DNA from 2 places in the Actinoalloteichus fjordicus genome. Region 2 is predicted to be linked to the other one. Evidence: predicted binding sites of a transcription regulator. Region 2 holds the regulator's gene; the other holds the start of a gene.
What was found. Region 2 encodes LexA, which represses DNA repair genes until DNA is damaged. Its sites were predicted from a motif close to CGAACACGTGTTCG; they were not measured.
Positions count from the first base shown of each region.

Region 1 (8,075 bases), 1.4 Mb from region 2:
CATCGGAAGGTAAAGAAAACGGCACAGTCGGGCGGGCGCAGCGGGTGCCCGAGGTCCGAGACCGGCAGGTGGCAGTGGTTCTTCAGAGCCGACCGGCACCCCTCGAGGTGCCGAGGTGCCCCGGACAGGTCGACGGCGGTCACCGGGTCTCGGCCGCCCATCGACTCGCGGCAGTCGGGGGCGTCCGGTGGTACCGAATCACCGCCGCGATGGGGTCGGCGTCGAACGAGGTCGATTCCTCTTCGGCGGCGCCGTCGGCGCTGCCGACCGCGACCCGCGACCGGCCGTCGAGGCGAGCAGCGGACTCAGGCGGTCCGTTCGTCCTCGCCGCGCAACTGAGCCTCCAGCTTCCTGCGGGCGGCGGCCCGCCGGGCGGCGCGATCAGCCAGCCCCACCGAGATCCGAGCGCGCAGCGGTCGGAACAGCACCAGCGACAGCCCGAGACCGAGCACGAGCCCGACCGCCAGCGCCACGAGCACCGGGCTGTTCAGCAGCACGAGAACGGCAGCGGGAACGGCCACCGCCAGCAGTCGGGCGACCGTGTACAGCAACAGGTCGGTGCCGAGCGTGCTCCGCGTCGCGGTGTCCTCGGTCATCGTCGTCTCCTTCCCCGCGTCGTCGACGGCCGTGGCGGACGCAGTGTCGTTCGAGCTCACCCCGCCGAGCCTACGGATCGGTCCGGCGCCCAGCGGCGGCCCACTGCTCGTCGGGATCGTTGGGGCGCCCCTCGAAGCGCGTCGAGAGCACGACGGTGGTCCGAGTACGCGCCACCCCCTCGATACGGCGGAGTCTGCCGAGGGCTCGCTCCAGGTCGTCCATGGTGGCGACCCGCACCTTGACGACGAAGGCCTCGTCCCCCGCGACCGCGTAGCAGGACTCCACCTCCGCGAGCGTGCCCAGCGCCTCGGCGATCCGTTCGTCATCGCCTGCGTCGCTGGGCTGGATGCCGACCAACGCCGTCACGCCGAGCCCGACCGTCCTGGGATCGACGACGGCGTGGTAGCCGGTGATGACCCCGGAGGACTCCAGCTTGCCGACCCGTTCATGAACGGCCGAGGCGGACAGCCCCACCTGCCTGCCCAGATCGGCGTAGGTAGCCCGCCCGTTGGCCCGCAGCGCCGCAATGATCCGCCGGTCCACACTGTCCATGCTCTGGGATTCTCCTCGTGCTCGCCGACGCAGGCGGACGGGCCCCGGCACGCCGAGACACCCTGGACGACGGGCGGACTCTCGTCCCCTTCCGTCCGAACCGAGTGTTTCGTCCCTTACCTGGCCTTTACCTACGCACAAGCGTTCGAGTACCTGGGGGGCGAGCTGTCAGGATTGTGTCGGTAACGCCGGATTCATCAAGCGCTCACCGCCGGGCACCAGGCGACCCGACGAACAGGGTGAGCGCTGCACTCCAGGGAGGTCACCTGTGACTGGGTCCGTTCAACACACCGAGCAGTACTCCGCCGAGCGGTTGCTCACCCCCGGAGAGGTCGCGACGATGTTCCGCGTTGATCCCAAGACGGTGACGCGATGGGCCACCGCGGGTCGGATCGGATCGATTCGCACGCCGGGCGGGCACCGCCGGTTCCGCGAGTCGGAGGTCAAGGCGCTGCTGGCCAATCTGACCAGGGAGGCCAGCTCACCGGTGGCGATGAACTGATCTCCGCGCCGGGCGACACCTCCGCCGTCGGAGACCATGGTCGACATCAGCGGCGGACACGCGCCCTCCTTCTCCTTTCACTCCCCGCTCCCGGTGGGGGCCGGCGGCGATCGTGGTGAGACGGGTTAACCTCGCAGGAGGAGAAGGAGGTGGCGCCTGTGCTGTATCTGCTCGCAGCGATCGGCGTGCTCAGTGTCGCCGTACTGCTGTGGCGTGCGTTCGCATCGGAACGGGTCGGCGTGTCACGACCCCGGCAGTCGGGCCCCGTGGCGCCCGACGACGATCCGGATTTCCTCCGCAGGCTCGATCAGCAGCAGTGGGAGGACCGGATGCGCAAACAGCGCGGATCCGATCAGGATGAGGGCAACCCGCCCGCCTGAGCGGGCGGGTTCGAGCTGGGGAGATCCGCCGAGGCTCGCCGGGATGGCCCCGCAGCCGGTCAGCTGGTTCGAGACCGGCTGATCGCCTGCGGGAAGTCGTCGGCCACCGTGGCGGCGAGTTCCAACAGGCCGAGACGGGTGTCCGGGGCGAGGCGGTCCAGCTCGATCTCCGCACCTTCTTCGAGGTGCGCGTCGAACGGAACCCGGCAGACCGCGCGGCACCGCGCAGCGAAGTGCTGGGTGAGCTTGTCCAGATCGACCTTGCCGGAGCCCGGCCGCACCGAATTGATCACCGCGACCGAGCGGGAGACCAGGTTCCGGTAGCCGTGCGCGTCCAGCCAGTCCAAGGTCGCCGAGGCACTGCGTGCCCCGTCTATGGAGCCCGACGACACGATGATCAGTGAGTCGGCGATGTCCAGCACACCGCGCATCGCCGAGTGCATCAGCCCGGTCCCGCAGTCGGTGAGCACCACGTTGTAGAAGTGCTCCAACAACGTCACCGAGCGCCGGTAGTCCTCTTCGCTGAAGGCCTCGGAGACGGCCGGGTCCTGCTCGCTGGCCAGCACCTCGAGCCTGCTGGGTCCCTGCGAAGTGTAGGCGCGGACGTCGCTGTACTTGCGGATGCGGGCGGCGTCCCGGAGCAGATGGCGGACGGTGGCCGTGGTCTCCAGCGGGATCTTCTGGCTGAGCGTGCCCCGGTCCGGGTTCGCGTCCACCGCGATCACCCGGTCACCACGCAGCGAGGCGAAGGTCGAGCCGAGCGTGGCCGTGGTGGTGGTCTTGCCCACACCGCCCTTGAGGCTCAGCATCGCGATCTTGTAGCAGCCCTGCAACGGCTGGTTGATCCTGGCGATCAGCTCACGTCGCTGACGCTCCGCCGGGCTCTCCCCGAGGTTGAGGGTGTGGCCGCTCGCCTTGTAGAGCATCCGGCGCCAGCCGCCCTGCGGCGGGCGCTTGCCCTGGCGGAGCAGTCGCGCCGAGGACAGGTCCTGCGGGGAGGAGGCCTGGTTCTGCTGCCTGCCCGGCTGCCCCTGCTGCTGGTAAGCCCCGTACTGCGGTGCATGGCCGGTGCCGGGCATCCCATAGGCCGGGGGCTGCTGGTGTGGTCCCGAGACGCTGGGATCAGCGTAATAGCCGCCCGCGACCGCCGGATCGACCTGATACGGGCCGGACGCCGGGTCGACGGCATAGGGTCCCGAGACCGGCTCCACCGGATGCGGGCCGGAGGCTCCCTCCACCGGATAGGGGCCGGAAGCCTGGTCCACGTAATACGGTCCGGAACTGGCCCCCTCCACCGGATAAGGGCCGGAACCGCCCGAATCCGCCGGTGGTGATGCTGCGGGTGCCTGCTCCCCGTAGTAGCCGTGCCCCTCGGCCCGCTGCTGCCCCCTGACGGGCGGCTGCCACATCGACTCCGTGGGCGACTCGGGCTCGTCTTGCCGTCCGGTCACCGTTCGGTCCCTCCATACCCAGCACATCGGGCGTTCTTCGATCCGCGACGACGGTAGCCCCACCGAAGCAGGGCCGTCGACACAGGGGTTGTCAAGAGTAGATCTCAACCTACTCCTGCGTAGGAGTGCAGACCCGCGACCACCAGGTTGATGAAGAACAGATTGAACAGATTCAGCGCGAAGGCGATGACGTTCACCCAGGCCGCTCGGGTGCCGCGCCAGCCGGAGGTCGCCCGCGCGTGCAGGTATCCGGCGTAGACGACCCAGCAGATGAAGGCCACCGTCTCCTTGGGGTCCCAGCCCCAGAACCGGCCCCAGGCCGCCTCGGCCCAGATCGCCCCGCAGATGATCCCGAAGGTGAGGATCGGGAACGCGAACACCGCACTGCGATAGGCGACTCGGTCCAGGACGGCGATGTCGGGCAGCTTCTCGCCGACGAAGGCGAACCGCTTCGGCTTTGCCAGATGCGCGGCCTTGATCAGATAAGCGACGCTCGCGGTTCCCGAGACCAGGAAGATCCCGCTGCCGACGATCGCCGCCGACACGTGGATGACGATCCAGATCGAGCGAAGCGAGGCCACCAGTGGTGCGGCCTCCGCGTAGAGCACCGTTCCTGCGACGAAGTAGAGGATGAAGACCGGGAGCAGCACGAACACGCCCAGCACCCGGATCGGATGCCTGCGCAGCACGAACAGCCAGGCCACGACGGCGGCCAGCGACAACGCCGAGATGTACTCGTACATGTTGCCCCACGGCACGCGGCCGGTGGCGAAGCCGCGCAGCACCAGCGAGGCGAGTTGCACGACCGCGCCGAGCACGGTCAGCGAGACGCCCATCCGGCCGAGACGCTCCGCGAGGGGACGTCGGGACGGGGGTGTGTCGGAGCCGGCGGTGGTCGCGTCGGCGTCGGTGGTCGAGGTCGTGCCGCCCGCCCCCACCAGCGCCGACGTCTTGGCCGTCTTGGGTTTGCGGGTGAAGCCGTACTCCGCGGCCTGTAGCAGCAACGCCAGCACGTAGATGACGAGCGCGCTGGCGAGGCACAGGTCGCTGTAGACGGACAGGGTCTCGTCGACCGGCATCAGGCGTCCTTCCCCAGAGCCGAATCCGGCTCACTCGCGGGCGGCTTCTGGACCGCCCCTGTCGCATCGGCCGAGGCCGCGTCGCCGGCCTGGTCCGGGGTCTCGGTGGGATCTGGTTCGTCGCGCGCGGCAGACGGCGGCACGGCGTCTGATTCACGGACCGGCCCAGGCTGCTCCACTGCATCTGACTCACGGAGCGACGCAGGCTGCTCCACAGAGCCTGATTCACGGAGCCTGGCAAGCAGCTCCACAGAATCTGATGCACGGAGCCTGGCAAGCAGCTCCGTGGTCACCCTGCCGAACTCCTCGCCGTATCCGGCCTGGTCGGTGCGGGCGAGCCCACCGAACTCGACCACGGTACGACCGGCTCCGTCGCCCGGATTCTGCGGGGTGATCCGCACCCACAGCCGTCGCCGCTTCACGATGAGGGAGAGCCCGAGGCCGCCGAGGATGAAGAGACTGGAGATCAGCACCCAGAACTGGGCGGGGTCGTAGGAGACCTGGAGCGAGGCCCACCGTTCCACGCCGTCGAAGCGCACCGTGGTGCCGTCCGCCAGCTCGATCTCCTCGCCGACGGCCAGGTTCTCCCTGGCCACCCGCACCAGCTCGCCCTCATCGACCATGTCCTGATCGATCTCGAAGATCGACTGGCCTCGGCCGGAGTTGTTCCCCAGGTCGCCGCGCATCACATCGACCGCGACCATCGGCTCGTTCAGCTGGGGGAAGCCGGAAGTGAGCAGGCCCTCCTCGGTGAACATCGGGGTCGGGGCGAGCAGCCCGGTGATCGCGAGCTGGTTCTCCCGACGTTCGTCCTCGTCGACGGTGTTCGGCGGGTCGAACTTCGTCGCGCCCTCGGAGAGCATCGTGGTCAGTTCGACCGGTCGCCACTGCACGTCGCCGAGCCGCTCCTCCCCGTCGGGGAAGGTCACGGTGAACTCCGGTGCGTAGCCGTTGCCCAGCAGGTAGACGCGGTCGTCCGCCATCCGCAGCGGATGGTTGACCCGCAGGAGGTGGTCCCGCCACGTACCGGTCTCCAGATCCGCGCCCTCCTGGTAGGACACGTTCGACTCGTAATACGTCGCCGTCCCCGCGTGGGTGTACTCGGCCGTGAAGTCGTGTACCTGGATGCAGAACGGGTTGAGCTGGGTGCCGTCGACGGTGATGCCGGGCCGGAACGAGTCGTAGTTGTAGATGCCGGAGTTGCAGAACTCGCCGCCGTCGGCCCGCACGATGACCTGGCCCTCGTACCCGAGCAGTCGCCCCGCCGCCATCGAGACCAGCAGCCCGACCAGGGCAAAGTGGAACACCAGGTTGCCCAGCTCGCGAAGGTAGCCGCGTTCCGCGCTGACGGTGTGCACGCCGTCGGCCTCGGTGCGATGCACCGTCCGCCAGCCCTTGAGTCGCTCGTCGACTCGGGCGCGCACCGTCTCGACGTCGTCGGTCACGGCGGCGATCCGGTGGTGGGGCAGCCTGCCGAGGCGACGGGGCGTCAGCACCGGCTCGGCCCGCAGCGACTTGGCGTGGTCGAAGGTCCTCGGCAGCAGACAGCCGATCAGCGAGATGAACAGCAGCACGTAGATCGCGGCGAACCAGACGCTGGCGAACACGTCGAACATCCCGAGCCGGGCCAGGATCGGCGCGATGGTCGGGTAGTCCTCGTAGAAGTCGTCGACCAGGCTGATGTTGGTCGACTCCTGGGGCAGCAGCGCACCCGGCACGGCAGCCAAGGCCAGCAGGAACAGCAGGGTCAGTGCGGTCCGCATCGTGGTGAGGCCGCGCCAGGTGTTCCGGAGGAAGGCCAGGAGCGCAGGAGGTTTCCTGCGAGTCTTCACGGTCACAGCGGCAGCTCGAAACTTCCGATGGGTCCCTGGATCAGGCTGATCAACACGCCCCACAACCCGGTGACCAGCATGATCCCGACGATCAGGAGCAGCACGCCGCCCCCGATCTGAATCCGTCTGCTGTTGCGCCGCAACCAGTCGCCGGTACGCACCGCCCAGCCCGCGCCCAGGGCGAGCAGGACGAAGGGCAGGCCGAGACCGAGGCAGTAGGCGATCACCAGGACGATCCCCCTGGTCATCATTCCGCCGTCGGCGTCGGTGGTCGCGGCGACCGCGATGACCCCGCCCAGGGTCGGGCTGAGACACGGCGTCCAGCCGAGTCCGAAGACGCCGCCGAGCAGGGGAGCCCCCCAGACGCCGGTCCCGAACCGACGATGCACCCGCACGTCGCGTTGCAGGGCGGGGACGAAGCCGAGGAACACCAGTCCCATGGCGATCGTGACGACCCCGCCGATCCGTTGGAGCAGCGGCTGGTTGGCGAAGATCAGGTCGGTGAGGCCGAGCAGGAACACCGTGCTCGCCAGGAAGACGGCGGTGAATCCGAGGACGAACAGGCCGGCCGCGCCCGCGACCCGAAGCCTGCCGGATCTGTGCTCGGCGGCCGCGACCGAATCGGGCACGGCGGCGCCCGAGGAGGTCGATTCCGCCGCCTGTTCGTCGCGCGCGGCGATCCCGCCTGCGGGGACCGGCCGGGTCTGCGGCGCCTCGGCGCCGACGAGCCCCGCGAGATAGGCCAGGTAGCCGGGAACCAGCGGAATCACGCACGGCGAGGCGAAACTCACGAGACCTGCAAGCACGGCGACTCCCGTGGCCAGCAACAGCGGCCCGGAGATGACGAACTCGGAGGGGTCCACGCATCGAGGGTAGGCACCCTACTCAGTGGCCCTTCCGTCGGCTCCTCCTCGACGAGACGCCGGTTACCCCCGTGTCGGGTGTCGGGTCGCGACCGGTCGCGGCCGATGGACGACGCAGGCCGCCGCTCGTGTCTGCCCTCGCCTTGGATCGCACGGGGTGGACAAGAGCCGAGGGCTCGCCGCGAGCAGCCCGGCCTCGCCCGCGCAGCGCCCGGGCCGTCAGAGGCTCGCCGACGACTCGCCTGCCGATCGCCCCGAACCTCGCGTCGGGCGCATTAAGGGCCTGCGACGATGCCGAATCAGACGTCGTCGAGTGCGCGGCGCCTGCCGACCGGGCCGGTGGCCGCTGTCACGCCCTCGGAGTCCGTGCCGAGGGCCGAAGCGCCGAGGCACGAGGGACACGCTGGTAGCCTGACCGACAAGAGTGAACCTGCCGTGATAATCGTCGAGTCGGAGTGGGGAACAGTTCAATGGAACCACTTTCTGCGACCGACCCGCGACAGATCGGCCGTTATCGGGTACTCGGACTGCTCGGCGCAGGCGGAATGGGTCGGGTGTATCTCGGTCGTTCTCCGGGCGGCAGGCCGGTGGCGATCAAGGTCATTCGCGAGGAGCACTCCGAGGACGAGCAGTTTCGAATGCGCTTTGCGCGTGAGATCGACGCGGCAGCCGCCGTGAGCGGCGCTTTCACCGCCGCCGTGATCGAGGCCGCCCCCGATGCCCGGCCGCCCTGGCTGGTGACCTCCTATATCGAGGGACCCTCGCTGCTCAAGGCGGTCAGTGATTTCGGTCCGTTTCCGGAATCGTCCCTGCGGGTAT
Region 1 covers NZ_CP016076.1:526,414-534,488, reverse strand. Annotated here, with positions in the region: gene UA74_RS02410 (DUF4229 domain-containing protein) at 306-656, opposite strand; gene UA74_RS02405 (Lrp/AsnC family transcriptional regulator) at 667-1,149, opposite strand; gene UA74_RS02400 (BldC family transcriptional regulator) at 1,418-1,651, shown strand; gene UA74_RS02395 (hypothetical protein) at 1,810-2,031, shown strand; gene UA74_RS02390 (MinD/ParA family ATP-binding protein) at 2,091-3,482, opposite strand; gene ccsB (c-type cytochrome biogenesis protein CcsB) at 3,587-4,561, opposite strand; gene resB (cytochrome c biogenesis protein ResB) at 4,561-6,399, opposite strand; gene UA74_RS02375 (cytochrome c biogenesis CcdA family protein) at 6,396-7,256, opposite strand; gene UA74_RS02370 (serine/threonine protein kinase) at 7,727-8,075, shown strand, end outside.
Region 1: the regulator LexA is predicted to act here: its motif matches at 1,284-1,297, upstream of UA74_RS02400 (BldC family transcriptional regulator).

Region 2 (8,075 bases):
TCGAGGAGAACCTGGCCGAGATGCGTGTCCATGAGCGGGGGGTGGGGGAGACCCGTTCCTGCGGCACCGGCACCGTGGCCGCGGTCGCGGCCGTCCTTCGTGCCACCGGGCGGACGATCGGACGGATGCTCGTCGACACGCCCGGAGGCAGACTCACGGTGACCATCGGCGGCGACGACTCGCAGCTCACCGGCCCTGCGGTCCTCGTGGCGGAGGGCCGGCTGGACGCGCTGTGGTGGCAGCAGGCCAACCTGCACTGACGCGGGCGATCGGGCGGACGTCGGGCCGCGTCGTCCGTCGTTCGCCTGCCCGCGTCGCGTCCGAGTCCCGGCTTGGCCGGATGTCCGGACCGTGTGCGGCGGGGCGGGATAGGTCGACCGCGTCGTTCGCCACCACGACGGACCAGCCCGCTCGTCGGTCGAGTCCGTGCTCCGATCCTCGGAGACGATCAGCGGGACGAGGTGTCTGGCTCGTCATGCCGGTCGTGGTCCGGTCCGTCTCGGACGATCTTCGCCAGCCCCGCCTCGGCGGCGAGGAGTTCCTCCGGGGCCTCCCGGAGATGCCTCAGCGGTGCGGCGAACAGCCAGCAGCAGGCGAGGGACATGCCCACGGCCGCGATCATGATCGTCGCTCGAATCCCGACGAGTGCACCGAGTGCGCCACCGACCAGCGCACCCAGGGGGATCGCGCCCCAGGTGAGGAACCTGGTCGAGGCGTTGACCCGGCCCAACAGCCGATCCGGGCACACCGACTGGCGCAGGCTGACCTGGAGGACCGCGAACACGACGGTCCCGTATCCGCCGACGAAGACCCCGACGACGAACAGCGTGAGAGCCCAGCCCCGATCGGCGAAGGGAACGAGCAGCCGGAACGGCGTGGTCAGGACGGTCACCACGATCAACGCCCGGACGGTGCCGAAGGAGTTCGACCAGAACCGCGTGGTGAGTCCGCCGAGGATCCCTCCCGCACCGGTGACCGAGAGCAGCACGCCGACGGTCCCCTCCGCGAGATTCAGGTCGCGTACCAGGAAGAGCACGTTGACGGCGACGTAGACGTTGAGGAAGAAGTTGTAGGTCATGCTGAACAACGTCGTCGGCCGCAACAGCCAGTGCGCGAAGAGGAAACGCAGGCCCTCGGCGATCTCGTCGGTGAGCCTGCCGCGCGGCTGTAGAGCCACGGCCGGGCGCTCACGACTCATCCTGCCGAGCAGTAGCAGCGAGGTCACGAAGCCGAACACGCTGGCGACGAGGGCGTTGGTCGCGCCGAGGAGTTGAGCGAGTGCACCGCCCAGCGGCCTGCCGGAGAAGTGCATCACCTGTCTGCTGGTGTGCAGTCTGCGATTGGCCTCGGGCAGGTCGACCCGGTCGACGATGGTCGGCAGGTAGGACTGGCTCGCGACTTCGAAGAGGGTGAACATCGCCCCGCACAGCAGCGAGACGACGAACAGGTGGGGATAGGTCAGTGCTCCTGCCCACCAGGCGATCGGCACCGACAGCAGCAGCAGAGCCTGGCCCGCCTCCGCCCAGCGCATCACGGGCAGTCTGCGCATCCGGTCGGCCCACGCGCCTGCGGGCAGGCCTATCACCAGGTTGGCCGCCGTGCCCGCCGCCGTGAGCAGGCCCATCTCCACCGGTCCCGCGTCCAGGACGGTCGCGGCGATCAGCGGAATGGCGACGAAGTGGACTGCGGTGCCGAACTGGCTGGCGACGTCACTGAGCCAGAGCACTCCGAAGTCACGCCGTTGTCCTTGGCCGCGCGGCAGACGATTCCCGGTCACGAGACCGCACAGTTACGGAACCATAACCCCAGGTCAACGGCTTCTTGGTGAAGATGGGCTGAGCGGTCGTTTCCCCAGTGCGAAAGGACTTGATCCATCGGCCGGGCTAATCAGTTCGACTGTTCGTCCCAGGCCTCGGCGTGGTCTCACCGGGTGGTCCTCGACGATCCGGGAATGGATGCGCTCCGCGTGTCGCTTGAGTGGGGTGACACTGCGGAGCAAGCCCGCGAAACCGGCTTGCGGTGCGTGAGATGATGGAGGCGTATGACGACATCGATGCAGAGGCCCGACGAGGCCCGTGAAGAATTCCTCTCCGGCGGCGATCTGGAGCGTTCCGAACGCGCGGCGCTACGCCGGGTAGTCGGGCTGTCGACTGAGCTGGCGGATGTCAGCGAGGTCGAGTACCGGCGGCTTCGGCTGGAGCGCGTGGTGCTGGTCGGTGTCTGGACCGACGGCGACAGCGCCTATGCGGAGGCCTCCCTCGCCGAGTTGGCCAGGCTTGCCGAGACGGCGGGCTCGGAGGTGCTGGATGGCGTGGTTCAGCGCAGACAGCGTCCCGACCCCGCGACCTACATCGGCTCCGGCAAGGTCCTCGAGCTGCGCGATCTGGTCGCGGCCAACGGGGCGGACACGGTCATCTGCGACGGCGAGCTGTCGCCCGGCCAGCTCCGCCAGCTTGAGGACAAGCTGAAGGTCAAGGTCATCGACCGGACGGCCCTGATCCTCGACATCTTCGCCAGTCACGCTCGGTCCCGGGAGGGCAAGGCGCAGGTCGAACTGGCGCAGCTCCGCTATCTGCTGCCGAGGCTGCGCGGCTGGGGTGACGCGATGTCCCGGCAGGCCGGTGGTCAGATGGGCAACGGCGGCATCGGCACCCGTGGTCCCGGTGAGACCAAGTTGGAGACCGACCGCAGGCGGATTCACAAGCGGATCTCGAAGCTGCGTCGTGAGATCCTCGCCATGAGCAAGGTGCGGGAGACCAAGCGCGGGCGACGGGTCGCCAACGAGGTGCCCAGCATCGCCATCGCCGGGTACACCAACGCAGGCAAGTCGAGCCTGCTCAACGCCATCACCGGGGCGGGTGTCCTGGTCGACGACGCTCTCTTCGCGACGCTCGATCCGACGACCCGCCGGGGCACCACGCCGGACGGGCGGTCGCTGACCTACACCGACACCGTGGGCTTCGTCCGGCACCTGCCGCACCAGCTCGTCGACGCGTTCCACTCCACGCTGGAGGAGGTCGGCGAGGCACAGCTGCTGGTGCACGTCGTGGACGGTGCGGACCCGATGCCGGAGCGTCAGGTCTCCTCCGTGCGCGACGTCCTGACCGAGATCACCAAGGATCGCGACGAGCAGATGCCGCAGGAGCTGCTCGTGGTGAACAAGACGGATGCGGCCGACGAGGTCGCCATCGCCCGGCTGCGGCATCTGTTCCCCGACGCGGTCTTCGTCTCCGCCCGTACCGGTGTCGGCGTCGAGGCGCTCCAGGAACGGATCGCCGAGCTGATTCCCCGGCCGGACGCGCTCGTCGAGGTCTTCGTGCCTTACACGGATGGTCGGCTCGCCGCGCGACTGCACGCGGAGGGCGAGGTCTTGGAAGAACGGCATTCTGATGAGGGCACCACGATCCGGGCGAGGGTGGGCGCGAGCCTGGCCGCCGAGTTGTCCGACTCGATCGTGGAGCCTGCCGCGTACTGACCGAGTCGGGGCGAGGGCGGCGCAGTGGGTTGCGCCGCTGCTCGCCGTAGGCATGGTGACCTCGGCGCCCTCGGCCTGGGCAGCCGTCTCGGTTCCCGCGCCGGAGCCGGTGTGCGTGATGACCGACCCGGCGATCACCATGCTGTCGGGCCTGGTGTCCGACGGCGACCGCTGGTACATGGTGAACGATCACGATCCGCTCGTGCAGGTCTTCGTGGTCAATCGGGACTGCGTCGTCGAGCGCGTGATACCGACCGGGGTCGATCATTACGACGTGGGTGATCTCGCGATGGCCCCCGACGGGACCCTGTGGGTCGCGGAGACCGGTGACAACCGGCATCGGCGGGAGACGGTCGCCCTCGTGTCGATCCGGCCCGACGGGGTCGCGGCGCTGCACCGGCTTACCTACCCCGACGGGCCGCGCGACGCCGAGGCGCTGCTGATCGGTCGAGACGGCGTCCCCTACATCGTCACGAAGGAATTGATCGGGCCCGCCGAGATCTATCGTCCTGCCGAGCCGCTGGCCGTTCCCGGCCCGGTGCCGTTGGAACGGGTCGGGTCGGTTCGGCTGAGCGGCTCCGACACACCGGGTGGCCCGGTGCCGGGTTTCGTCGGTTCCTTCCTGGTCACCGGCGGTTCGGTTCATCCAGACGGGACCGTGGTGGCCCTGCGCACCTATACCGATGCCTATCTCTTTCCCGCACCCGACGGAGACGTCCTGAGTGCCTTGGCGGGCGAGCCGCTGCGTATCCCGCTGCCGGACGAGCCACAGGGCGAGGCAGTGGCGTGGGAACCCGACGGGACCCTGCTCAGTGGCTCTGAGGGCGCCGACCAGCCGATCCGTGCGGTCCCCGATGCCACGGGGCTGCTCGCGGCGGAGCTGGAACGTCGGGATCGGGAGGCCGGTCTCTCGTCCGAATCGGCCGCCGAACCCGCCGAACCCGGACGGGACGCGCCGCCGTCCGCCGCCCCGGCGGACACACAGTCGTCAGAGGGCCCGCCCGGCCTGCGGCAGGTCGGCATCAGCGTGGCCGCAGTGACGCTGGCGGCGGGAGTGCTGCTGTGGTGGCGCCGTGGAGGAGGCGGCGCAAGGCGCTGATCAGGGCGGCCGTCGATTCGGCGAATCGGAGAGGCGGGTCGCTTGAGCGGGGCGGTCGGCCGGCGTCGCGGGGTCTGCCCGGGTGCGTGTGCGGGTGCTTGTCCGAGCAGGCTCGGGCCGGATGTCGCGCAAACCGACCTGCTGGCTGGCCGCGGAAGAGCCCGCCTCGCTGAGCATGTGACGCCGACGGTTGTCCGCCGGGCGTGCGGTGCGCCCGGCAGCACGGGCCGCTTCGCCTCGTGGCGGTGAACCGGTGGGAGCACTCTGCTGACTCCCGCAGCGCAGCAACGGGCACCCGAGCACGCGTCGGCGTCGGCGCGCCGCGAACACCGGCTCGGTGTCCTGGCGTGGCCGCCGAAGACCCTCAGGCGGGGTGCTCCTGCTCCCCGCCACCGTGTCGAACTCGCGACGTGTCGAACTCGCGACGTGCCCGGAGAGCGTCCGTCGGGTACCCCCGGCCGAAGCGGCTGCCCCCGTGCCGATCAGAGCCTGCGGAGCACGGCGACGACCTTGCCGAGGATCGTCGACTCGTCGCCCAGAATCGGCTCGTAGGCCGGGTTGTGCGGCATGAGCCACACGTGGTCGTCGCGTCGTTTGAACGTCTTCACCGTGGCCTCGCCGTCGATCATCGCGGCGACCACGTCGCCGTTCTCGGCCGTGGGCTGTTGGCGGACGACGACCCAGTCGCCGTCGGTGATCGCCGCGTCGATCATCGAGTCACCCGCGACCTTCAGCAGGAAGAGCGAGCCTTCGCCGACGATCTCGCGCGGCAGCGGGAAGACGTCCTCCACGGCCTGTTCGGCGAGGATTGGCCCGCCTGCGGCGATCCGACCCAGCATGGGCACGTACACGGGCGCGCCGTCCTGGTCGGGGTCCGCAGCGGCTGGTGCCTGCGGGACGCGGTCGATGGGGAGCACGCCGACGGCCCGAGGACGGTTCGGGTCGCGGCGCAGGTACCCCTTGCGCTCCAACGTCCTGAGCTGGTGAGCGACCGACGACGTCGACGTCAGGCCGACCGCCTCGCCGATCTCGCGCACGCTCGGCGGATAGCCGTTGCGGTCGAGCCACTCCCGGATCACCTCCAGCACCCGATGCTGCCGGGGCGTCAGTGCCTCGACCGAGGCGGCCTCGGACTGCTCGGGTAGTGCACGCACCGCTGCGCCATCGCGCGCGCCGCCGGTGTCCTGCGCCGTCGTCTTGCGTGCCATCTCGTGCCTCCCGGCCTGTCGTGCAGGCCTTGCTCCCGCCACCCTCTCGGGTGCCCCATCAGTCATTCTCACGCTTTGTGCTCGTGAAGAGACCACAACGGTAACTCGTGACCTACGCAAGATCAAACACCTGTTCGAAGGAATTCGCCCCTTGGGCTGGCCTTCCCGCGAATGCAGTGGTAGAAAATCGCACAGGGGTTCTATCGAACATCTGTTCGATTCATGAAAGACCTTCGCGGGAGGACTCGTGACCATTACCTCCGACGAGCGCACGCGACGCGATCACGGCGATCAGTGTGCGCCCGCGCCGCCTCGGGTGCCCGTCCGTCGCGTCGGGCGTGCGGGTGCGGCGCGGGCGTCTGCTCGCCATGGGCGTCTGCTGCGCCTCGGATCGTCCTGTTCGGCGGGCGGTTCCGGCATGCATCGTGCTCGGTCGGCTCCCGCGGCCCGCCTCGGCGCGTCCACGCGGCCGGTCCGGCCGATCGGTCCGCTCGGCCTGGCGGGGCTGGTCCTGGTGCTCGTCGCGCTGCTGCTCGGCATGGCCTGGGCGGCCGCGCGTCCCTCCTCCGCGGGCCCGGTTCCGGAAGCGACGACGATCACCACGGTGGGCGCGGGCGAGACGGTCTGGTCGATAGCGAGGCGGGCGGTTCCTGGCAGCGCTCCAGCCGAGGTCGTCGACCGGATTCGGCTGCTCAACGGCCCCGAGGTCGCCGAGTTACGCGTCGGCCGGGTGCTGCGGGTGCCTGCGGCGGGCGACCACGTGCGGGGGTGATTCGGCTGCGGCGCGTCAGGTCGTCACAACCGGCGTGTCGGACCGCCTGTCGACTTGCAATCCGATCGATCGGAGCCTAGGTTCTACCCCAACATCTTGTGGTCGCAACGGGCTGACGTGTCCACAGATTGGGGTTCTGCCACAGTTCGTGCTGATGCGGTGGCAGAGCGACACTGGCTGTTCGGTGATCGGTTATGTGAGGTGATGGATCGTGCGGTGCCCGTTCTGTAGGCACCCCGACTCGCGAGTGGTCGACTCCCGTGAGGTGGAGGACGGCCAGGCGATTCGGCGCAGGCGATCCTGCTCGGACTGCGGTCGGCGGTTCACCACCGTAGAGGAGTCGGTTCTCGCCGTGGTGAAGCGTTCCGGGGTCACCGAGCCGTTCAGCCGCGACAAGGTCGTCCGAGGCGTTCGTCGTGCCTGTCAGGGCAGGCCGGTCGATGAGGACGCGCTACAGCAGTTGGCACATCGGGTCGAGGAGGCCATCCGGGCGACCGGATGCGCCGAGATCCCCAGCAACGAGGTCGGGCTGGCGATCCTCAGCCCACTGCGCAGCCTCGACGAGGTCGCTTATCTGCGCTTCGCGAGCGTGTACAGATCCTTCTCCTCGGTGGAGGACTTCGAGAAGGAGATCGCCGATCTGCGGACGGCGGACCCTGCGGACGAGCGGCCTTCGGGAGAGGCCTTCGTCTGATCGACGCGCCGACGGGCGGTGGTCGCGGCCCTTCTCGGCGGACAGGTGGGAATCACAGTGCGGTACCGCCACGGCTCGATCCGGGGCGGCCGATGCGCGACGACACAGTGCGGTACCTAGCCGGGTCGTGGTCGGACGGATGAGGGGATCGTCCGGTCGGGCCCTGGAGAATGAGAGTGAGCGGCATGACAGAGACCGTCGGGAGTGCACCGGCACGGTCCAAGCGGGCCAAGTCGGCGGCGAACGCGGCGAACACGGCGTCCTCTTCGGGGGAGCTCGCCGACGGCGCGGGGGCGCGTCTTCGGGTGCGCCGAGTGCACACCACCGAGGGAGTCCATCCCTACGACGAGGTGACGTGGCAGCACCGCGACGTGGTGATGACGAACTGGCGTGACGGTTCGATCAACTTCGAGCAGCGCGGCGTCGAATACCCGGACTTCTGGTCGGTCAACGCCGTCAACATCGTCACGAGCAAGTACTTCCGGGGCGCAGTGGGCTCCGAGCATCGGGAGCACAGCCTTCGGCAGCTCATCGATCGCGTCGTCAAGACCTACGTCGCGGCAGGCGTCGAGAACGCCTACTTCGACACCGACGAGGACGCGGTCGTCTTCGAGCACGAGCTGACCTGGATGTTGTTGCACCAGGTGTTCAGCTTCAACTCCCCGGTGTGGTTCAACGTCGGGACGAGCTCGCCGCAGCAGGTCTCGGCCTGTTTCATCCTCGCCGTCGACGACACGATGGAGTCGATCCTCAACTGGTACCGCGAGGAGGGTCTGATCTTCAAGGGCGGTTCTGGCGCGGGACTGAACCTGTCGCGGATCCGTTCC
Region 2 covers NZ_CP016076.1:1,921,264-1,929,338, forward strand. Annotated here, with positions in the region: gene dapF (diaminopimelate epimerase) at 1-260, shown strand, start outside; gene UA74_RS08720 (MFS transporter) at 449-1,777, opposite strand; gene hflX (GTPase HflX) at 2,054-3,475, shown strand; gene UA74_RS08730 (hypothetical protein) at 3,594-4,574, shown strand; gene lexA (transcriptional repressor LexA) at 5,057-5,782, opposite strand; gene UA74_RS08740 (LysM peptidoglycan-binding domain-containing protein) at 6,201-6,554, shown strand; gene nrdR (transcriptional regulator NrdR) at 6,766-7,248, shown strand; gene UA74_RS08750 (vitamin B12-dependent ribonucleotide reductase) at 7,434-8,075, shown strand, end outside.